DNA from 2 places in the Caldibacillus sp. 210928-DFI.2.18 genome. Region 1 is predicted to be linked to the other one. Evidence: a T-box and tRNA genes for the amino acid it is inferred to sense, from the RefSeq annotation. Region 1 holds a T-box; the other holds one or more tRNA genes.
What was found. The T-box of region 1 lies ahead of LIZ98_RS08470 (valine--tRNA ligase). A T-box ahead of a tRNA ligase gene usually reads a tRNA of that ligase, here a tRNA-Val.

Region 1 (12,383 bases):
CAGAAGATGTTTCAGGAACATTAAAACTACATCAATTGAATCCTTCAGGTGTATGCTAAATAGTGAAGAAAATATAGGGGATATCCTTTATGAATTATTAGATAATGAGGAAAATGGTATAACAATAATTCAAGAGATGTCAGATAATGAAACAGATGTCGAAGCTTGGAACTGTATTATTGACGCAGTTGCTTATACTAGTAGACTAGTAATATTTTTTTGGATAATGGCGAACTTATTTGGAAGAGTAATTAGACATTTATCTCTGGGTTATTCTGCCACAGGAAGATTTTATTTGTGAGGGTAGAGTGTGATTAGATTCTATAAGTTCAGTCTATATTGATATCAGTTACGTCGGTTTAAATCATCTTATACAGCTTATCATCACAAATTCAATTACTACCTAATAGTAAAGCCTGAAACGAAAAAAACTATCACATATGGGTATGTCACATGTGAAAAATGGTGTGATCCCATAAGTGATAGCTTTTTCTATTACCTACTTCATCCTTCTTAACTCTTCCAGTCGTTCTTGGACGGTTGCGCGTTTTTCTAAGTAGTCTTTTTCTTTCGCACGTTCTTCTTCAACCACTTGCGCAGGTGCTTTAGCAACAAATTTTTCGTTGGCAAGTTTTTTCTGTACCCGCTCCACTTCTTTATTTAGTTTCTCAAGTTCTTTTTCAAGGCGGGTAATTTCTTCTTCGATATTGATGAGCCCTTGAAGCGGCAAGTAGATTTCCGCTCCGGATACTACGGCAGTCATTGCTTTTTCAGGGGCTAGTACACCTACACCAATTGTCAACATTTCCGGATTACAGAAACGTTCAAGATAGGCTTTATTTGTTTCTAAAGTGTCCAAGATTTTTTCATCATGGGCATTAATGATCATGGCGATTTTTTTGCTCATCGGCGTATTCACTTCGGCCCGAATATTACGGACAGAACGGATGATTTCAACGAGTAATTTCATTTGTTCGCTTGCTTCTTGGTTCGACAATTCCGGTCGTACCTTTGGCCATTCCGCAACCGTAATCGACTCCCCCTCATGTGGGAGATTTTGCCAAATTTCCTCGGTAATAAACGGCATGAATGGATGAAGTAACCGCATCGTTTGGTCTAAAACATAGGCTAAAACGGAGCGAGTTGTCTTCTTTGCTGTTTCATCCTCACCGTACAATGGAAGTTTTGCCATTTCAATATACCAATCACAAAAATCATCCCAAATGAAGTTGTATAAAGCCCGGCCAACTTCACCGAATTCATATTTTTCAGCCAGATTGGTAACTGTTTCAATCGTTTCGTTGAGTCGGGTTAAAATCCACTCATCCGCTACAGATTTTTTTCCGTTTAAATCAATGTCTTCATATGGGAGTCCGCCCATATTCATCAAAGCGAACCGGGATGCATTCCAAATTTTATTAGCAAAATTCCAAACGGATTCAACCTTTTCCGTACTGTAACGTAAATCTTGTCCCGGTGATGATCCGGTTGCCAGAAAATAACGTAAGGAGTCGGCACCATATTGATCGATAACATCCATCGGGTCGACACCGTTCCCAAGCGATTTACTCATTTTCCGACCTTCTGCATCGCGAACTAAACCGTGAATTAAAACATCTTTGAACGGGCGCTTCCCGGTAAATTCAAGCCCTTGGAAAATCATCCGGGATACCCAGAAGAAAATAATATCATAACCGGTGACAAGCGCATCGGTCGGGTAATAGCGTTTCAAATCAGCTGCTTCCTTATCCGGCCAGCCCATAGTTGAAAATGGCCATAATGCCGAGCTGAACCAAGTGTCAAGGACATCCGGGTCTTGCTCCCAATTTTCAGCGTCTTGCGGGGCTTCATGACCAACATATACTTCTCCGGTTTCCTTATGATACCAAGCAGGAATCCGATGACCCCACCAAAGTTGTCGCGAAATACACCAGTCACGAATATTTTCCATCCAATGAAGATAGGTTTTTTCAAATCGTTCCGGAACAAAATGCACTTTTCCTTCCGTTTTTTGCAGCTTAATTGCAGCTTCAGCCAATGGTTTCATTTTGACAAACCATTGGGTCGAAAGATATGGTTCAACAACAGCCCCGCTCCGTTCCGAGTGACCGACGGAGTGAACCATTTCCTCGATTTTGATAAGGACACCTTGTTCTTGTAAGTCTTTGACAATTTGTTTGCGGCATTCAAAACGATCCATGCCTTTATATTTTCCGGCTTTTTCATTCATTGTACCGTCTTCATTCATAACAAGAATCCGTTCCAAGTTATGGCGATTTCCTACTTCAAAGTCGTTCGGATCATGGGCCGGGGTGATTTTTACCGCACCGGAGCCGAATTCCATATCGACATATTCGTCGGCAATAATTGGGATTTCGCGACCGACGATTGGAAGCACGATTGTTTTGCCAATTAAATGTTTATAGCGCTCGTCTTCCGGGTGAACCGCAACGGCCGTATCCCCGAGCATCGTTTCCGGACGCGTTGTTGCAATTTCAATATAGCCGGAACCGTCTTTTAACGGATACCGCAAATGATAGAAAGCGCCTTGTATATCTTTGTAAATAACTTCAATATCGGAAAGGGCCGTTTTCGTAACCGGATCCCAGTTGATAATATATTCTCCGCGGTAGATGAGACCTTTTTTATAAAGAGAAACAAAAACTTCACGAACCGCTTTGGAAAGACCTTCATCCAGTGTGAATCGTTCCCGGCTATAATCGAGACCAAGCCCTAATTTTGCCCACTGGTGACGAATTGTTTGTGCATATTCTTCTTTCCATTTCCATGTTTCTTCCAAAAACTTTTCTCGGCCTAGATCATAGCGGGATTTCCCTTCCGCACGCAGTTTTTGTTCGACTTTTGCCTGCGTTGCGATTCCGGCATGATCCATTCCCGGCAGCCACAATACATCGTAGCCTTGCATTCGTTTCATCCGGGTAATAATATCTTGTAATGTTGTATCCCAGGCATGCCCAAGGTGAAGTTTGCCGGTCACATTTGGCGGCGGAATCACGATGGAGTATGGTTGTTTGGTTTCATCATCTTCTGCTTCAAAAAATTTGTTCTTTACCCACCATTCATAGCGACCTTTTTCTATTGAATTTGGATCGTATTTTGTGGGCATCGAGAATGTTTGTTCACTCATTTAAATGCCTCCATTTTAATTTAATTTTTTGCAAATCCTGACAATTAAAAAACCCCACTCGTTAAAGGACGAATGGAGTTGATTCGCGGTACCACCTTTATTCACAAATGCATAAGAAGCATGCATTTGGCACTCAACCAGGTAACGGATTTCCCGGCTTTTGCTACTCTTCAGATTCACAAAAGCTGCTCCCGGGCGACCTTCCAACAGTTTCACTTAAGAACTCGCACCACCGTTCTCTCTCTGAAAAGCCAAACTATTGTACTCTTCCCGTTCAACGCATTTCGTTTATTTATACTTATTCTATAAAAATAACGGACATTTCGTCAATCATTATTGGCCATTTGAGGAAAAATTATACGAAATGATTTATATACAATTCTTTTTCTACCGGTTTTAGGAAAAATTATACGAAATGATTTTGAAACCCATATTCCGGTATTCGACACGCAAGTCCAGAATGCTTATGTTAGTTGGAATGTGGTGAACAACACCCGAGGCAGATTTTTCACAAAGTACCATTATTTTCACTTTTTAAAATTCACTCAAAAAAATATGAACAACTTCCCGTTATATTCACATAGAATGAATTAAAGAAACACTTTTTGCAGACGTTTCATGTCCGGTTGCGGTCTTGTTTCCTTTTGGGAAGACAACCGTTATAAAGGAGGGGTTTCATGCGTAGAAAATACAATCCATATTTACTGCCATCATGGGCTCGAACAATCAGGGAAGTCGGAAAGCAATTGATTATCCCGTTTACGATCTTCCAAGGAATCCGAACGTTAATCATCCCAACAACTTTTGATGTCGTCTTATTATTAATTTTTTTGTTAATTGTCGCTCTTTTCCAGATTGATCTGATATAAGTGTGTTTTTTTGTTAATTGTTTGGTAATTGAGCAACTTGGTTTTTTTAGAAGCCTATTTTAAGTTGTTGCCCTCTACCAAATAATAATTGCATGTTCAAAAAGGGGGATAAGTGTAAGGAGTATCCGAGAAGAAATTTGCCAGCTATTCCCCCGAACTTTTTGAACATCATAATTTTTTTACTGACTAATGGAAAAGAGGCGTTAGTGAACCGACTCTCTTTGCTTAGGAAAAAAGCAGTTAGTGAATTCAGGCACCCTTTCCGATTCGATTTTCTTTGGAAATAGGCCGTAAAAACTCGGCGGCCTTCCAAATTCAATTTTTCACGTCTTTAGAAGAAATTCCAATTATCCTCGATTTGCCCTTCCAATTTTTTTATTCAGCTAGTAGCTCTTTTGCACTGATTGTTGTTCTATTCATTGAATTTGCGATGTCTTTATTGTCATTCGTTAATGTTTCAATAGAAGCAGTCATTTCTTCCAGATTGGTACTCGCTTCTTCAAGAATTCCCGCAAACTGGGATGTATATGTTTCTATACTTTTACTTTTTTTCACGACTTCATTAGTCATTTCTTTTGAATGCAGTAAATCAGTGTTTAATTTTTGAAATACTTCTTTCAACTGTTGAAAGTAAACGACAATATCTTCCATCGAATCTGCAAGGTGGGTAATCTTTTGGTCACTGGCTTGCATTTTTTTCAACGTCGATTCGTTGCTCGTATTCACGTTTTGCAAGTTTTTGGTAATATTATTGACCGTATCTTTTGTCGACTCTGCCAGTTTGCGAATTTCTTCGGCGACAACCGAGAATCCTTTGCCGGCATCACCTGCTCGTGCCGCTTCAATGGAGGCATTTAAAGCCAATAAATTTGTCTGCTCGGAAATTTCTTTAATTTTATTTGAATATGTATTGGTTTCTTGAATGTTCTTTGTTAAATCCAGTAATGTTTGGTTTAAGTCGTTCATAAATGCTCGAATCTCCATTACATCTTGTTTAAACATGAAAACTCTTTTTTCACCGAGAGACGTGATTTCGTCTGTTTTATCCGCCTCAGTTGAAAGTTCTTCCATCATATTTTCCAGCTTTAGCATGACCTCGAGATTTTCCATCGTATGACTTGAAATCATTGCAATTTGGTCGGCTTGCTGTTGACTGCCAATTGTTAACTCTTGTAAACTGTTAGTAAATTCATTTTGAGCCAATTGATTGCTCTGAATCCGTTCATTTGCATTGGCCATTTCTTTTAAAATATTATTCATATTGGCTTGAATGCGTTCTTTTTGTTGCTTTTGTTCCTCACCATGTTTTTCTGACTGCCGCAACAATTCCCGAATCACGGATTGCTGTCTGGCGTTCATGTGGATTAGTACATAAAGTAAAAGTCCTGATAAAAGATAGAGTATGAGAATAGTAACAAAGTTTTCTTTAATTACGGCTGTTTCTTTTGTACCGACAAAAAAGATCGTTAACATGATCGACAATCCTATGGAATAACCAAGGATAAACGATTTTTTGCCAGAACTAATCGTCGAAAAAATGGCTAAAAAGAATGTGATGAGAATAATATTAATTCCGCCGCCGGTAACCGAAATACCTAAAAATGAAAAGGCGCCAATCAAAACAACACTTAAATAAGGAAATAGAGAGTGTTTCTTAACTATTTTTTCACAAACAATATATAAAACAGCAAAACAGATTAATTGAGTAGAATATATTATAATTACGGGGCCTTGTTTTAGTGCGATTGATTTCAAAAAAGCCAAAACTAATGAAACTGAAAAAGTAGTATACATGATTAAATTTATTTTTTTACTATCTTCCAACAACATTTGCTGTATCTTGTCCATCTTGTTTCACCTTCTTATTTGTATATTCATTTTTTGATCGATTAATAGGGAAGGAACAGCTCTATTGAAAACGTTTGCTTATAATAGAAAAGTAACAAGGCTTCTACTCTTTCAAATATTATTATTTTCCCTCTATTATACATGAATACCTATTCAGTGCAATAGAAAATTGATGATGAAGCGGCTTGTTTTTTGAGAAATGAGTCGGTACGTATTCAGTGCGCGACAACAAATTTATAATAGTACAGCTTTTTTGTGAAATAAGTCACTAATTTCAAGTGATATGGACATTTCTTCAAAAATTTATGTTTATTTGAATTGTTTGTGTTAATTTTTTATAACTGAGGATCTTATGATGATTGAAATAGTAAGGAATTTTTAAGGTCAAGGTTCCTAATTAAGATCACCTTGACCGTTTTCATTATTTTGAAGATTTTTTAACCAGCTTAAAAATTGTTGTTGATTTGTTTTACTGTGAAAATCATCATCCAATAGTTGTTTTAACAGTTTTTGCTGCTCTTCTTTTGGCAGTGGAGAGTTTTTCAAAAGTTCCCGACATTCATATAGAAAATCAACATATTCTCCATAATTTTTCGGGAAAGTGGCTTCCAATTGCTGTTTAATTTTCTTTGTCAGCATGGGGCTAGCGCCGTTTGTTGCAACACTTATTGTTAATCGGCCTCTTTTCATGATCGTGGGAAAATGAACATTCCCATTGGAAGCGTTTGTAGCATCATTGATTAATGTATTTTTTTGTGCATATTGAAGAACCAATTCGTTCACTTGGGGATTATTTGTTGCAATAATTACGAGAAAGGCGTCGGATATATCATTAGGTTCAAAATGCTTTTTCATCCAATTTACCTTGCCTTGTTCCCAATAATTGCGGATTTCCTGGGTAATTTTTGGACTAGTCACGGTAATCTTTCCACCGCTTTCCAGCAATAGACGAATTCTTCTTTCAGCTACATGACCCCCACCAATTATGACAATATTTTTGTTATTTAAATCGAACATTAGAGGTATGAATCTTGTCATTGTACAACTTTCCTTTTCGGTTTCATTTTCGTTGTAATGTCGATTTTAGTGATGTCTTGATTATATACTATTATATCAATTTTTCTGAATACCTAGGAGACTTACTGAAAAATTTAGCGGAACTCCACTAGATCAACAAACCTCCTCCGATTTCAACAGTAAGGCCTTCTTATTCAACAGTGACGCCTGTCAATTCAACAGTTCACACCGGGAATTCAACAGTACCACCAACTCGGCATATTAGGATTCTGTTTGCATTTCCAGCTTCATGATGATATTTTCAATGTTTTTCAGTTTCCAATATGCTTGCTGAATCTTTTTTGTATACTTCAATTCATGGTTTGGGGCGACTCTCGTTTGATAGCGGTTCAATAACTGAATCATGAATCCGGGGTGGGCAAGATAACTTTTCATAAGCAAAAGTTCTGTTTCCTTTAGCGGATAGTGTTTCATATAGATATTCAGCCATTCCATACAATCTTCACCGTTCATCGGGTATGTACTTAATGTGTTGGATAAAAACGGCAATAAATCCTGATATGAGGAACCGATACGGCTTTCGTCAAAATTAATAAAATACCCGTACCCTTTATCATCAAATACAAAATGATCCAAGCTAACTTTACCGTGAAGAAGGACCGTGCGAATTTTCTTTGATTCAAGCATAGTATCTTTCCAAATTTTTAGAGTTCGAAGTGCATATTCATAGGCTTTTTGAAATTCATGATAATATTGGACAAATTCCCATTCAAAAGGAGACATATACCATTTTTGCTCACACAGTTCAATCCAACTGTCAAGATATTGCATTTCTTTATTCCATTGTCCACTAGTTCGCTCAAAATGGTCCTCGATATTTGTCTGGTCCATTTCCATTTCTTGTGATGTCAAAAGATGAAGTCTGGCAAGTTCCCGAAACATTTTTCTTGCATGATTGGTTTCAACCGGTCTTGACTCGCTACCTAACCAAGGCATTAAGTAATACAGCTTTTGATCTCTTAAAATCATATATTGCCCGTTTTTTGCCGGATAAAGAGGAACGAAACGATAAAACCCTTTATGGTATAAAAAAGGGTAGATGGAAAATAAATTTCTTCCCTTAGTTACTTCGGTTTCTTTTAATGCAAACACATTGTTTCCACTAAATACTTTATATACTTTTCCAATCTTTTCCAAATGTCTCGGTTGAATTTGATATTCTTTTAAAATTTCGTAGACTCTCATTTTTTCACCTCAATGCATATAAAAAACGGGTTTCGTACCCGTTTTCTTTGTTACGTCACTTTTACATAAAGTGATTGGGATATGGTATTTTTCATTGTTATAGTTCGGCTGGTTCCTCGGTTAGTCCATTCAGTTATGACGAATGTATTTTATGTGTATTGGTGGGGATGTAAAGTATTTGTCCTTCATAGACATCCTGATTTGATTCCAGGTGATTTGTTCGCAACAGTTGGGAAACCGAGACGTCATATTTTTCGGCAATCAAACTTAATGTATCTCTCGCTTGAACAATATAAATTTTCATCCGAACTGCCGGATTTTCATCTTTTCTTCCAAAAAATTCAGTGAGTGAGATGGATTTTTCATCCTGATTTGTTTCTTGCGGCTGATAATTTATGTTTTTCTCGGTTCGATGGGCTTCGTGATCCTCTTCTGCCTGAACTTCCTCAATCGTAATATCAGCAAAATCTTGTTGTTCAGCCGATTCCTGAACACTTGTCTCCACTGCTACAGTCTCTATTTGTTGATTAAGATCTGCTCTTGTTTTCGGCTCCTCTACCGGTTCATTGTCCCTTTTTGACAGTTCGCCACTGACTTCGATCTCATTTTCCAATTTTGCCTCTGTATTCACAGCTTTCGTTTCATTTCTTTCCACTGCTACTTGGTTTTCATTATCCAAGTCATTTAAAACTGGATCAGTATTACGGTCGTTATCCTTTGGGGACGAATTAGTTAGAAGCGGACCGACTTCAGGAACATGCTCTGAATCCTTTAACCATGGACTAATTTCAGGTTTCTTTTCTAATTTTTCAGGTTCTGCTTTCTGGCGTCCGGCTTCAGGTACGTTCCCCAACTCCTCTTCTATACGACCGGCTTCAGGTACGTTCCCCAACTCCTCTTCTATGCGACCGGCTTCAGGTATATTTTCCGTCTCTTCTATAATGTGACTAGCTTCCGGCTCGTTTTCCAATCCCCCCGATTCTACTAAAAGATGATCAGGCTCAAACTGTTTTTCATTTGTATTTGTCGATAAAGTTGCTTGGTCAGCCTCTACTCGTTTCTTTTCAATTTTTTCCAGTTTATCCATAGTGGAAGTAAATTGAATCGGGATTTGGATATTTTCTTCAGGCTCTTCATCTCGGTCCTCTACTTTTTTAGCCTCTACTGAGAATGTGCTGTCGTCATCAATTTTATCGATGAAAAAATCGTTTGAAACTGGAAATAATTGGTCTTTATCAGCTAATGGATCTTCAGATAATGCCGGGATGCCTTCTTCACTACTTGACAAAATATCTTTTCGTTCGTATGCGGATGCATCTGCGGCAATTCCTGTAATTGCGACATTCGTTGACAATTTTAAGCAGTCTTTTTCAGGAATTGAGTAATCAAAAAATTCAATAAGGACATCTAAGTCTTCTATACTGCTTACTTTCTCTCTCGGTACGGTAATATCAACGGGAAAATCAAAATGAAATTCTGATATTCCTTCTTCTCTTGCGTCGAGTACGGTAACATATTTTTGCCCTGAAAAATAAATACGATCTTCTTCATCATTTATTTCAGCTTCTGATTTTTTATATTCTCCGTACATTTTTAATGATCCACGGATGGAAATAAAGTGATTCAAATCTTGGATGGTAACATTTGGCTCTAATGCTAAATTATATAATTCTCCAATCTCTTCTCCCTTTCGAAACCACACTGTTTCATCCAAAGAAAATTTAATGGCTGCCGGTTGATTATTATCAGTCAACATACTTCCCCCCTTACGAATCTAACTGTGGATTTTCAGAAACTCACTGGTGAAGATGAAATTTGTTTATTAGGATAAACAAAAATAATCGTGTTTTGAGATAACGTGAATAAGGAGCTATTATTCTACTCATATCATTACAAGTTATGAAAAAAGTGGATGAAATATGCTTAAAAAAGTTACTTTTGTGGAAGAACAAGTGGAAAAGCTTTTAAGAATACGTCAAGCATTTTGGAATCAAGCAATGTGGAAAAATAGAAAAGGAATTCACTTGTAGAAGAAGCCGAAATATTATTTCATGTTTCCATAAAACAATAGGTCCAAAATCAATAGGTGATTCAAAGTTGGAAAATGACGTACAAACTGATCCCGAACCTCCCCGCTAACAAGATCACTGTACGTCATTCCAAGTTTTAATTCATTTCTTTTATTTTTCGAAAAGCATGTTCTGCAGCTTGAATGGTTTTTTCTATATCCTCATCCGAATGAACGGTAGAAATAAACAATCCTTCAAATTGGGATGGCGGTAAAAACACACCTTGCAATGCCATTTCCCGATAATACGTTGCAAAATAATCGAGATTGGATGTTTTCGCTGTATCATAGTTCATCACTTGTTCATTGGTAAAAAAGACCCCGATCATCGAGCCGGCCCGATTGACAGTTAGTGGAATCCCGTATGTTTCTGCTGCTTGACGATAACCGGCTTCCAACATATCCCCTTTTCGTTTAAATTCATCATAGTGTTCGGGTTTTAACTGTTTCAATGTTTCATAACCGGCCGTCATTGCCAAAGGGTTGCCGGATAACGTGCCTGCTTGATAGACCGGACCACTTGGAGCAACTTTTTCCATGATTTCTGCTTTCCCGCCGTAAGCACCAACCGGAAGCCCGCCACCGATTACCTTCCCTAAACAAGTTAAATCAGGTTGAATGTTAAAATAACCTTGGGCACAATGATAATCGGCCCGGAAGCCTGTCATGACCTCGTCAAAAATAAGCAGGGCGCCGTATTGCTCGGTCATTTCACGCAATCCTTCCAAAAAACCAGGTAACGGAGGAACAACACCCATATTTCCGGCAATTGGTTCAACAATGATTGCTGCAATATCCTCGCCAAATTTTTCAAAGGCCGTTTTAACCCCGTCCAAATCATTATATGGAACAGTTATTGTGTTTTTTGCAATGCCTTCAGGAACGCCCGGGCTATCGGGAAGTCCAAGTGTTGCTACACCTGAGCCGGCTTTAATTAATAAGGAATCACCATGCCCGTGATAACAGCCTTCAAATTTTAAAATCTTACTTCTCCCCGTATATCCTCGTGCCAACCGTAATGCGGACATCGTTGCTTCTGTACCGGAATTTACCATACGAATAATTTCAATGGATGGTACCCGCTCCTTAACCAGTTCTGCCAATTTATTTTCGATTAATGTCGGAGCACCGAAGCTTGTCCCGGACTCGACTACTTTTTTCAATGCTTCAACAACTTGACGATTCGCATGGCCTAAAATTAATGGTCCCCATGAAAGAACATAATCAATATATTCATTCCCGTCGATATCGTAAATTTTCGAGCCTTTTCCGCTTTCCATAAAAATCGGATTCATATCAACAGCTTTAAAGGCACGCACCGGGCTGTTAACTCCCCCCGGCATTAACTGTAATGCCTCTTGAAATGCTTTTATCGATTTTTCGAATGAACGCATACTATCCCTCTTTTCTCTATATGTTTATGAAGAGCATACATCATTTAAGTGCTATTATTTTTCTTCATTCAGCCATTTGGCAATGTCCTTCGCAAAATAGGTGATAATTAAATCCGCACCTGCCCTTTTGAATGCGGTGTGCATTTCCATGACAATTTTCTTTTCGTCAATCCAACCGTTCAAGGCAGCTGCTTTAACCATTGAATACTCCCCGCTGACATTGTAAGCAACTATCGGAACATTAAACTCATTGCGGACATCACGGATAATATCCAAATATGGCATGCCCGGCTTGACGATTAAGAAATCAGCCCCTTCCGAAAGATCCGAATGGGCTTCTCTTAAAGCTTCCCGACGATTGGCAGGGTCCATTTGATATGTTTTCCGATCGCCAAATTGTGGGGCACTTTCTGCAGCATCACGGAACGGACCGTAAAAAGCGGATGCATATTTAACTGCATAGGACATGATTGGTACATGTTTAAAACCTGCTTCATCCAACCCTTTACGAATTGCAACGACAAAACCATCCATCATATTCGAAGGCGCAATAATATCAGCACCTGCCCTTGCTTGGCTGATTGCCGTTTTCACATGAATTTCCAGTGACTCATCATTGGCAACATCACCGTTCATGATTACACCGCAATGACCGTGATCGGTATATTCACATAAACATGTATCTGCAACAACAAGCATTTTCGGAGCATGTTGTTTAATGGTTTTAATAGCTTTCTGAACAATGCCGTGATCATGGAATGCACCGGAACCTATTTCATCTTTTTCATTCGGGA
Region 2 (12,383 bases), on a different contig from region 1:
AGTTTTTATGATTGACAACCGTTTTAACTGGCTCGCCTGTTTTTGGATTTATTCCAAGCTGGATAATGACAGAGTTCTCTTTAACAATCAGAACTTCTCCTTTTTTTCCTTTATAACGTCCTCTCTTAACTTCAACCATGTCTCCTTCCTTTGCCTTTTTCCGTTTTCCTTCAAGATTCCCCTTTGTTACCGTTTCTTTTTCCATTTTATTCCCTCACTTTTGCAGATTCTAAGGCTAGTGGCTATTTATTAATATGACCAAACATTGGATAGTTCATGATAAGTTCATTGGATTAAAAAAGCACTAACATGAAAATTTTCCATGATAACATGAAATAGGGTGTAAGTATTTCAATGGTTCTGCCGGTGGTAAGGATGTCAAGGCGGAGATGAGTATAGAACGTGGAACTACTATTTCAACTCAAAATAAAAATTTAAGAAAAAGTAAATTAGGTATTGAATTAGAACTAATGTTTGGTATATAATAAGAACAAAGGTTCGTTGTGGGGTGATAGGTTGAAAACTTTACTTTTGAATGCTGCAAAAAGCGGAGAAAGACTTGAAATGATTTACCTTTCCGAAAAAAATATCATAACACATAGAATTATTACAGTTAGAAGAATTGGAGAAGAACATTTCCAAGCTTATTGCTATACAAAAAGACAAATTCGTACTTTTAAAATAAAAAACGTGCTATCAATTGTTCCATTAAGAAGTCGAAAACGGGCAAATTAGTTGGAAATTAAGGACTTAAGATCCAGACGCACAAGCATGTTGGGAAGAACAGGGAATGTTTCGAGAACTCAATCTGCTATATCCAGTGGCTGTCCAATTATGTTAACGGTACAATTAAGTTGTAGCTTTTTTAATAAAATTGGATTAGAAAAAGAGACTTAATAGTTTTGAATGGAAACTGTATTAAATTTTATCAATTTGGTCATCCAAAAGATGTGTTAAGAGTTGAGTCTAAAAAGATTGAACCACCTAGAGAAAAAGAAGTACTTGTTCGAATGTTGGCTCGCCCTATCAATCCTTCTGATCTAATACCAATTAGAGGGGCATATTCACATCGGATTTCTTTACCGAATATTCCCGGTTATGAAGGTGTTGGTATTGTAGAAGAAGTAGGTCCTTTTGTTTCTAAAAGTCTTATTGGAAAACGTGTTTTGCCTTTACGTGGGGAAGGGACTTGGCAAGAGCTTGTTAAGACAACAGCAGAGTTTGCAGTACCCGTACCGGATTCCATTGATGATTTCACGGCAGCACAATTGTATATTAATCCAATTACAGCATGGGTGATTTGTACGGAAGTTTTGAAATTGAGGCCCAATGATGTTTTACTCGTAAATGCTTGTGGATCTTCAATTGGTCATATTTTTGTACAATTATCAAAACTTTTAGGCTTTCAAATAATTGCAGTCACTCGAAATAAAAAATATACAGAAGACTTGCTTCATTTTGGCGCGTCATATGTTATAGACACTTCTGCTTTTCCACTCTATGAAACCGTTATGGAATTAACAAATGGAATGGGTGCGGATGCTGCGATTGATTCCGTGGGAGGTTCATCCGGAGACGAATTGGCATTTAGTGTTCGCCCAAATGGGAACTTTATTACTATTGGTCTTTTATCAGGGAAACAAGTAAACTGGGCGGATATTGTAAATAAAGCAAAAGTGAATGCGAATATTTTTCATTTGCGGAATTGGAATCAAAACGTCTCGGTTGAGAAATGGCAGGAATCTTTTTATCACCTAATAGGCCTCGTCGCTGATAAAAAGTTATCATTGAAATGGGTAGATTCAAAGTATGATCTGTTGAAAGTAAAAAAGCGATTGATGTTGTTGAATCTTCTAAAATAACGAAAGGAAAAGTATTTTTAACTTTTTCCGACAGAAGTCTCCCATCCTCAAGGAATGTGAAGGGTGATAGCCCAATGAGTAGGTGGGAGATGAATGTCGGTTGGCGATAGCCAAAACTTATGGTACAATAAATGAAAAGGGAACTAGTGTTCGTGATTAAAGTTAGGTGATTTGATATGACCAAGCAAAACAAAGCCTTCAAGTTCCGCTTATATCCAAATAAAGAACAGGAAGAGTTATTGTCAAAAACTTTTGGTTGTGTTCGCTTTGTCTATAATAAGATGTTAGCTGAACGCAAAGAAACGTATGAAAAATTCAAAGATGATAAGGAAACTCTTAAAAAGCAAAAGTTTCCGACACCAGCAAAGTACAAAGATGAATTTCCATTCTTAAAAGAAGTGGATTCTTTAGCTTTAGCAAACGCACAGATCCATTTACAAAATGCTTATAAGAACTTTTTTGAAGGTCGTGCGGAGTTCCCTAAATTCAAAAGTAAAAAACACAAGCAATCCTATACAACCAATATGGTCAATGGAAATATTAAGATTGAAGATGGTCATATCAAATTACCAAAGTTCAAAAAGCCGCTGAAAATGAAGCAACATAGAGAAATCCCCGCTGAGTATAAAATCAAATCTTGTACTATTTCTAAAACAAAGACAGGCAAATACTATATTTCAATTTTGACAGAATATGAGAAAGATATCCGTCCAGTAAAAATTCAGAAAGTAGTTGGTTTAGATTTTGCTATGGATGGTCTATATGTCGAAAGCGAGCAGGGTGAGAAAGCCAATTACCCACGTTACTATCGGCAAGCTTTAGTCAAATTAGCAAAAGCACAACAAATTCTTTCTCGAAGAAAGAAAGGTTCTACACGATGGGAAAAGCAACGTCTGAAAGTAGCTAAGCTGCATGAAAAGATAGCTAATCAGCGCAGAAACTTTCTTCATCACAAGTCAAAAGAATTAGCAGCAAACTATGACGCTGTGATTATTGAGGACTTAGACATGAAAGGCATGTCTCAAGCCCTCAACTTTGGAAAAAGCGTTCATGATAATGGCTGGGGTATGTTCACCACTTTCTTGGAATACAAACTAAAAGAACAAGGAAAACAGCTTGTAAAAATAGATAAATGGTTTCCTTCGACAAAAAAATGTTCCCGTTGTGGGAACGAAAAAGAAATGTCATTGTCTGAACGTGTATATAAATGTACTTGTGGCTTAGTATTAGACCGTGATTATAATTCAGCAATCAATATCAAAAAAGAAGGATTACGCTTGTTAGAATTAGCATGAAAATACAAACTCCCGGAACAGGAGGGTTAGCTCGGTCAATTTCCGGTCATGAGACAGGATTACCCGAGAAGCCCCCACTTCAAGAAACCCGCAAGGGTGGTAAGTGGAGGGTAGTTCACTTAATGCAGGTATAGAACCTCTTTCCTCTGATAAAGAAATAATAGCTCTCGAAAATATGGCAACAAATGTTGGCAGTAAAAGAATACCTAATATCGTACCAAATGTTGCTGAGCCAATGATAATCCGGTATTGGGTTCCAACAAATTCTAATGTATTTTCTGTTGGTGCGGTATCAATCAGACTGCCTGTTAAAGGTTGTTGCATCATATTTGCCATGCGGGAAATAATGACCATCGAGTTAAATAAAGATAAACCAGAGGCTAGGAGCTTTACTCTTGCACCTGAAAGTCTGACAGCATATGCAAGGGTTTCTATAGAATGAATTATCAAAATAAACAATGCGATCAGTATTAATTTATCGGTTATAAGTTCCAATGGTCAGTCCCACCCTAAAAATGTAAATAATTTTCAAATGATGATTTGCTAAGTTTCATTATGATTTTCCCCAATATGAAGAATTCAATTACTTTTATATATTTTACAACAAAAGGTCAAAAAAAGGTGTATCATCCGTTTTCATCTTAATAATTTCACCCTAACTTTACAAAAAGGGTATAGAAATGGAGGGAAGAAGATAAAGAAAAAAACAATAAACCCTTATGAATATGCCTTTTAAAGTAGTGATCTCGACTCGGTTCGAACCAGCGACCCCCACCCTGTCAAAGAAAGCTCTTAAGTTGGATGTATTCCAATATATTTTGAAGAACCCTTATTTGTCGGTTATTCTAATCAACTATTTCCGATGTAGAACGGGGTATTTCAGGTTTTCCGAGACATTTTCACCCGCATTTCACCCTAACTTTAGAAAAATGCATAAGAAAGGCGGGAAGGAAGATAAACAAAAAAGACATAAACCCTAATGGAATATGCCTTTTGCTTTAGTGATCCCGACTGGGTTCGAACCAGCGACCCCCACCCTGTCAAGGTGGTGCTCTCCCAGCTGAGCTACGGAATCATAATTTTTCTGTCAATCACATTAAATAATATAATGGAAACAAATAAAAAAGTCAAGGATGTTTTGTTAACTTTTTTTAGTGGAAACATTTTTATCTTGGGGAGAATGGCAGTTTTGAAAGTCTTATTCGTATGAATTTTCCATTTTCCTATATGGTTGGAAAAATGCCTTTGATGAAGAGAAGGGGAGGGACCTTTGATGAAAACAATCTATTCAACAAAAGGAGAAAGTTTGAGAGGCAGGTGTCCGAGTAGTCATTTTATTCGGACACCACCAAGAAAATTATGTTTGAAATGAAAAAATATTATCTTTACCCTTCCTTCATGGTTTTACTCATATTCTTTTCCTTTTTACGATTCTTCAAAAAGGCAATTACCAGCAAAATGACGGGTATTCCTATTTGAAATGGAATGTGTAAGTGAGGAGGAACAAATTTAAGTCCCTCATTAATATGTTCTTGGTAATTACTTGCGATGGTTTGTGACAAAAACAACACGATTAAACCAAATGGATAGACAATTTTTTTATGATCTTTCAAATGAAATAGATCGGTAGTCGCTATAACAGCTACATAAAAAAAAATAACGATCTTAAAAAACGCTCCAATAAAGGCAGCAAAGATGAAAAAGATATCGAGACGCTCGATAAAGTTTCCAATACTAATATATTGAATCGTTGATAAAAGCGGAAATTGAGTGTTTTCAAATAAAGGAACTGAAAGGACAGCTACGTTAATTGCCGCCGTTATACTCAAATTTATACCGCTAAGTAAAATTGCAAAGGAACCTAAAAAGCGACCGTTTTTTGAATAATTCAAATAAGGGAAAAGGTATGTGAAAGCAATCATTTCACCAAATGGAACAAATGCAGTTTCTAAGATGACCACTCTCAATATTGTCCCCCAGTTATTCCTAAGAACAGGTTTTAAATTTTCCAATTCAATTAAACCTGAAACAAGAATTAGGATCAATCCGGTGATTGCAAATAAATACATTAGGGCAAAATTAATTTCCGCAGTTCGAGCAATCACCTCAATCCCTTTTTTTACGGCGAAAACACAAAGGATAATCATAATCGCATTAACGATAAAAAGTGGTGTCTGCGTATAGGCTACTGCAACTAATAGTTCTCCAAAATCACGAGTGACTCTGGCACATATATAAGTAAAATAAATAATGTAAAAATAGCCGAGGATGCTTCCAAGAAATTTACCGACAATTTTTTTGGAATAAGAAGAAGGAAGTTCATTCGGATAATAGGTGTAAATTTTGTAATTCACATGGTAGAAAAGAATACCGATCAATGATCCGAGTAAAATGGAAAACCATGTATTTTGTTTTGCATCACTACCCAATGAGATGACAAGAGACGTCCCCATTTCAAAAAGTAAAATCATAACAAAAAATTGATAGCTGCTCAGTTTTGCGTTTTCCATGTTTAGTCATTCCCTTTATGCTCATATAAAAATGGTTTTGAAATTAAATACGTTCTCCTTATGAAGGCATTGACTTCTACCTTTACCTCTAAATTTGGGAAAATCTCCTCATTCCAGACATCTTCAACTTTTTTCCAATAATCCTCATCAACGTGGCTTATTTTTTCTCCAAATCCGAATACATCGGCTTTATGTTTTTGAGCAAATTGGATAGAGTTTTCTATTTCTTTCTTAATTTCTTTTCTCAATGCATTTTGTACTTTAATCAGTTCTTCGGCTTTTGAAAGGTCTAGAAATGTGTCAGCTTCTGTAATACCTCCTTCCGCATCAATATGGACGGTAATATGAGGTTTGTTGTTCTTCACTTCTGCTAAAACTTTAGTTTTGGTAAGATTAATGGTTACGCCAAAAGCATCCTTTTTATTTTTCCAGTCAACAGCCATAACTGTTGATTGAATATTGTTTAGTATCCAATTAATCCCTCTGGCAGTTTTTCCCTCCGCCCATGTGATTAATTTGTCTCCTTTAAAAATGCCTATTCCATCAGCATTTAGCGGGGCTAATGGTCGGGAAGATTGAATATTTGCATCTTGCTTTCCCTTTTCTTTGTCTCCTTTAAGGACAAATCCGCTAACCACTGCTTGCTTACTTTTTGAATAAATGGTTGGAACAAGTTCGCCAACAGTAAGATGGATATCTTCTCCCCATCGACTTTCAGAAAATTGGAGCGTCTTATCAATTGTATTTGCCGGAATTTGTTGATCAAGTGGTGTCAATGTTTTTAAAATTTGTTCTGCTGTTGAATCTTTGGCTATTACTATAGTAGCTGTAGAACGAAAATCCGGGTTCCTAATGGAAATGTCGAGTATGTCAGTTAAGCCATCTCTTGCAACTTCCTCACCAATCATTAACACATCGGTATGGGCAAAATATAACTGTCTGGAAACATGCTGGGAGGCCGCTCTGGCAGCTTCTAACAAATTATCTCCTTCGCTTTCATAAATCGTAATGGCAGGACCTGATAATCCGCTTGTTTGTTGGTTGCCGGCTATGTTTTTTGGATTGACAAATTGGAACGTCATATTATAGCGTTTATCTTGCCCGTAATCAATTCCGACTGCAGTGATAATTCCGATATCTGTTAACTCACGGTGATTCCAACAGCCGGCCAGCAATATAGTTATGCATATAAAAGCAAATAAGTTTAAACGTTTTGTCATTCTCTCACCTACGATCCATTATCTTCTGGTGGACGGGGTTGTTGGTTATCTCCTTGGCGAATAATATTTTTTTGACTAATTAGTTTTGGACGGGATTTCATTTTCCAAAGCGGGATACGAATGATTGTATCGCCCATATTTTTAATCATAAGAGGTGCTAATGGTTCCATATAAGGGACGCCAAAAGAACGTAAACTACATAAATGCAATGTCATCATCATGAGTCCCGTGATAATCCCGTAAAATCCCATTACCGCTGCTAAAGTCATTAATCCAAAGCGAATAACACGGGCTGATATTGCCATTGAAAATGAAGGTGTTGCAAAATTGGCGATGGCTGTTATGGATACCACAATAACCATCGCAGGAGAAACAATTCCTGCCTGAATTGCCGCCTGACCGATAACGAGAGCGCCGACAATGGAAACAGCTTGACCGACCGCTTTTGGTAATCGTACTCCTGCTTCTCGTAAAATTTCAAAAGTTGTTTCCATTAACAAAGCTTCAACATAGGCTGGGAAGGGAACCGCTTCGCGCTGAGCGGCAATAGTTATAATTAGTAAGGTTGGAATCATTTCCTGATGATATGTTGTAACTGCCACATATGTTGCGGGTCCGACAATGGATATAAAAAAATTTAACACACGTAAAAAGCGGATCGCTGTACTTATATCAAAGCGGGCATAATAATCATCGGCTGCTTGAAAAAATTCAATAAACAATGCCGGTACAGTCAGTACGAATGGTGAACCGTTTACGATAATCGCTATTTTCCCTTCCATTAAATTCGCTGCAACGATATCCGGTCTTTCCGTATGATAGACTGTCGGAAATATTGTATAAGTTTTTTCCTCAATCAGTTGCTCTATAAAGCCGGAATCCGGTACTTGGTCGATATCAATTCGTTTTAGTCGTTTCCTTACCTCTTTCACAATCTTTTCGTTGGCAATGCCTTTCATATACATTACGTTGATATCTGTTTTCGTTACTTTACCAATTTGAAAGGACTCAATCCATAAATTGGGATTTTTAATCCGTGAACGTATCAGTGAAGTATTTGTCCGCATGGATTCCGTAAATGCTTCTTTCGGGCCGCGGATGGATACTTCATTTTGCGACTCAGTAACTGCTCTTTTTTCTCCACCTCTTGTACTGGTTGAAAGTGCTTTTTCTATACCATCAATAAGGATAATGGTTTCTCCTGATAATAATTTTCCAAATAAATCGTTCCAGTCATATACGGAAGTGACATTCGTAATAGGAAGTAATTTTTTTTCAAGATAATCGAAGCTTTTTTCGATAGAAACAGCTTCTTGTAACGAATAATCATTCAGTAACGTATGGATAATCGATTCATTTGCGGTTTTGTCATCAATCAATCCGTCAACCATAACCAAGGCAGCTTTAATAGGTGGTTCATCCGCTAAATCAATTTGCCTAATAATAATATCTGCACTATTTCCGGTTGTATTAAGGATAGTTTGTAAGTTTTTACTTAAATTGTTATTTAAAAAGCGGCTTGAAATATCGCTTGCTTGTCCACTTGTATCTTTTGTGGCCGGTTGATTTTTTTTCTTCTTTTTAATCGGTTTTCGAAATAATTTTGAGACGAGACCCATCACAAGTTACCTCCTAGATGACAGGACGTTTTATGATTGCGTTTATCCAGTAACAGCCCCACCATAGACTGGGTTTACAAAGAAGATGATTGCTCAATTGCTACAACTAACCATCAGTGGGGATGAAGAAATTTGCCACTTCTCGAAGTTTCACTTTATCCCGCACAAACGGTCACTAATCTTCCTGCTAAGCTTAATAAATCAAGGATGTAAAGGAGGAGGATAAGTGTCCGTAAGTGCCCGATTGGTTCAACTAACCAGCAGTGGGGATGAAGAACCCCCACAGCTGGAAGTTTCACTTTATTATTTGTAAAAATTGGATGATTATGCAAAAAATATTTTAATATTGGTGGTTTGTTGCCAGCGGGTGTGGGATAAATTGCGAAAAGAGAGGAATGATAAATCATAAATGCATTCTTAATCGGTTGGTGATGAAATGAAAGAATTAGGTATCGTTTTATTTATTTTTATTTCACTTATTATTTTATCGCTAGGTATAGATTTTTTTTTAACGAAGGGTGATTTGCATGAAATAATCATAACTGCTGTAAATCCTTTTCGCGTTATGGATATTCCCGAAATGGTTATTATGATTTTGTTTATTCTACGATATTTTCTTGAAAAAGCAGTAGAGTTGTGGAAAAAGATTAAAAAATATGGGGTAGACGTCGGTTAAGTGAATCGGGAAGGGAACTAGTTGCCTTCTCGATTTTGGCTTCAAGTACAATGACTTATTTTCATCTCGTTACAGCCACAACCAATAAGTAGTGGGGATAAAGCCAAACTGCTGGAAGTTTCACTTTATCCCGCACAAATGGGCACTAATCTTCCTTTTAAGGCTTAAAAAAAACAAAGATAAAGAGGAAGATAAGTGCCCATAAGTGCCCGATTGGTTCAACTAAATCAGTGGGGATGAAGAAAATCCCCACATCCGGAAGTTTCACTTTATCTTTGTGATTTTCGGTAACCTGCGTTCACAGCTTCTTGTTCCGTACAAAACAATTCCTCGGCTTTTGTTATGTCATAATATTGGCCGCCGGGTACATGATAGATTTTTTCACCTTTTGAGTTAATATTTCCTTTGATTGGATTTTGACAATCTATATTTGTATTAGTTGAAGATTGATTTTCCCCGGTTTCCTCTTGAACAATATACCCATTATCAGTGACATAATCTTCAATCGACCAGATGCCAAGTTTTGCTTCTTGTGCTTTTTTCTGAATCGCATAAAATTCATCAACATAGCGAGTATTTGGCGGAAATACAGCCACTCTTGCCAAGCCTTTTTCTAATAATAATTCATTAAACATTTTACCATCGATATAGACATAGGCTAAAATTCGACCGTACTGATCCCGTTCTTGGACATCCAGTTCCACTTGTACATTTTTTCCTGCTAGCATTTCTTTTGTAAATGCTGAAGCTTCAGGTCCAAATGGTTGGACCGGTTTTGTCGGATGTTTTGTTTCGGGTGTGTCGACAAGAACGAGACGAACCCGTTCTTCCTTTCCGTTTTCAAATTGAATATCCATTGTATCGCCATCGACAACATTCATTACCTTCCCGTTTAATCCATTTACTTGGCTATTATCTACCGAGTCATTTTCAGCACTTTCTGGAGCTTCTTGACTCGGATTTTGTTGATCTTCCTCAATTGCCGTTGTTCTAATATCTGAATTTTGATCAGGTTTTGTAGTCGAGTCTCGGCTGGTGTTCTCCTCTGCACATCCGGCTATTAAGAAGAAGGTGAGGAAGACAAGAATAATTTTTTTCATGTTAAAAAACTCCTTCATATTCTTTCCTTAACATATAATAACATAAAAATCCCCATTGCATTCTTGTGCTTTCAACGGTAATATTTTTTTAGTATGAAAATTTTTGTTACGTGAAGAAAAAGTTTTTAGATAGGAAGGAATTATACAGATGGAAAATTTTATAGATGAAGTGAAATCGCGGCGGACGTTTGCTATTATTTCCCACCCGGACGCCGGAAAAACAACGTTGACGGAAAAACTACTTTTATTCGGTGGTGCCATACGGGCGGCAGGGACAGTAAAAGGAAAGAAGACAGGTAAGTATGCAACAAGTGACTGGATGGAAATTGAAAAACAACGGGGAATTTCCGTTACATCCAGTGTTATGCAATTTGATTATCATGGTTTTCGCGTTAATATTTTGGATACCCCCGGGCATGAAGATTTCAGTGAAGATACGTATCGAACCTTGACCGCTGTCGATAGTGCTGTTATGGTTATCGATTCTGCGAAAGGGATTGAGCCGCAAACCATTAAGCTTTTTAAAGTATGTAAAATGCGGGGAATTCCGATTTTTACTTTTATTAACAAATTAGACAGGGTCGGAAAAATGCCGCTGGAATTGATTGCTGAGCTGGAAGAAGTTCTCGAAATTGATGCATATCCAATGAATTGGCCGATCGGAATGGGAAAAGAATTTCTCGGGATTTATGATCGCTTTTATAACCGGATTGAGCAATTTCGGGTTGAAGAAAATGATCGCTTTTTGCCGTTAAATGAAGATGGTGAATTGGCTGTCGAACATCAATTACAACAATCAGGTTTATACGAACAAGTATTGGAAGAAATTGAGTTGCTGAATGAAGCAGGAAATGAATTTTCAGAGGAAAAAATATTAAATGGAACTTTAACACCGGTATTTTTCGGCAGTGCGCTGACAACTTTTGGTGTACAAACCTTTTTAGAAACTTATTTGAAATTTGCTCCCGAACCGCAGGCAAGACCTTCTGATATCGGCCCTATTGATCCTTTAAAAGAAAGTTTTTCGGGATTTGTTTTTAAAATTCAAGCGAATATGAATCCGGCACACCGCGATCGCATTGCCTTTGTCCGGGTTTGTTCCGGAAAATTTGAACGTGGTATGACCGTAACACTGGCACGAACAGGAAAAACATTGAAATTATCCCAATCTACGCAATTTTTGGCTGATGACCGTAGTACGGTAGATGAAGCGGTAAGCGGCGATATTATCGGTTTGTATGATACAGGGATATTTCAAATTGGCGATACGATTTTGGAAGGAAAACCAATTTTTCATTTCAATCCGTTACCGCAATTTACACCGGAATTATTTGTTCGGGTTACAGCCAAAAATGTCATGAAGCAAAAGCAATTTCATAAAGGGATTCATCAACTAGTTCAAGAGGGAGCCATCCAATTATTTAAAACAAAATATGAAGAATATATTCTTGGCGCAGTAGGGCAATTACAATTTGAAGTGTTCGAACATCGAATGAAAAATGAATACCATGTCGATGTGAACATGGAACATATTGGTTCGAAAGTTGTTCGTTGGATTGAAGGCGATACGGTTGATGAAAGACTGAACAGTTCTCGAAGTATGCTGGTGAAGGATCGTTATGATCGAAATGTGTTTTTATTTGAAAATGATTTCGCTCTTCGCTGGTTCCAAGATAAGAACCCGGACGTGAAGTTATATAACCCGATGGATGATGAAAAATAAGGGTTCGGTAGACGACAAAAAGCAGCAGTTATTTTTCGTTTATAACTATTTACAATATGTTGGACGTAGTATGGTAATAGTGAATTTTTATTTAAATGAAAAAAATTGTTGCTATCTAACAAAAATCAATTTATAATAAAAACATAAATATCCTTATTCACATTGTAATTAAGAGTGAAAAACATATATACTCTTTCTTGTAAAGGGGAGTAGCGTAAAGGGGAAATCCTGAAACAAAGTCGTCATTTCGTAGCGTAAATGCTTCCGGCTTTGTTGGCATATAAAGTGCTACGCAAGACCTTTGCTGACTTTTACTTATAAGTTTAAGTTGGCAAAGGTATTTTTATGTTTCCAAATCTTTTTTTACAAAAAAAAACG

Region 2: it has a tRNA-Val gene. The T-box ahead of LIZ98_RS08470 (valine--tRNA ligase) is inferred to sense a tRNA for this amino acid. The anticodon was not compared.

The regions. Positions count from the first base shown of each region.
Region 1 covers NZ_JAJCHL010000031.1:3,360-15,742, forward strand. The annotation lists gene LIZ98_RS08465 (Imm6 family immunity protein) at 53-301, shown strand; gene LIZ98_RS08470 (valine--tRNA ligase) at 500-3,148, opposite strand; T-box leader at 3,210-3,435, opposite strand; gene LIZ98_RS08475 (hypothetical protein) at 3,826-4,017, shown strand; gene LIZ98_RS08480 (methyl-accepting chemotaxis protein) at 4,393-5,865, opposite strand; gene LIZ98_RS08485 (NAD(P)-binding protein) at 6,259-6,903, opposite strand; gene ysxE (spore coat protein YsxE) at 7,144-8,127, opposite strand; gene LIZ98_RS08495 (LysM peptidoglycan-binding domain-containing protein) at 8,261-9,880, opposite strand; gene hemL (glutamate-1-semialdehyde 2,1-aminomutase) at 10,294-11,589, opposite strand; gene hemB (porphobilinogen synthase) at 11,644-12,383, opposite strand, start outside.
Region 2 covers NZ_JAJCHL010000021.1:25,327-37,709, reverse strand. The annotation lists gene LIZ98_RS06705 (DUF2187 family protein) at 1-205, opposite strand, end outside; gene LIZ98_RS06700 (hypothetical protein) at 517-735, shown strand; partial or broken gene LIZ98_RS06695 (zinc-dependent alcohol dehydrogenase family protein) at 903-1,885, shown strand; gene LIZ98_RS06690 (RNA-guided endonuclease TnpB family protein) at 2,039-3,157, shown strand; partial or broken gene LIZ98_RS06685 (lipid II flippase family protein) at 3,278-3,652, opposite strand; tRNA gene LIZ98_RS06680 (tRNA-Val) at 4,160-4,232, opposite strand; gene LIZ98_RS06675 (GerAB/ArcD/ProY family transporter) at 4,543-5,667, opposite strand; gene LIZ98_RS06670 (Ger(x)C family spore germination protein) at 5,670-6,887, opposite strand; gene LIZ98_RS06665 (spore germination protein) at 6,896-8,506, opposite strand; gene LIZ98_RS06660 (YczF family membrane protein) at 8,943-9,182, shown strand; gene LIZ98_RS06655 (thermonuclease family protein) at 9,452-10,282, opposite strand; gene LIZ98_RS06650 (peptide chain release factor 3) at 10,431-12,005, shown strand.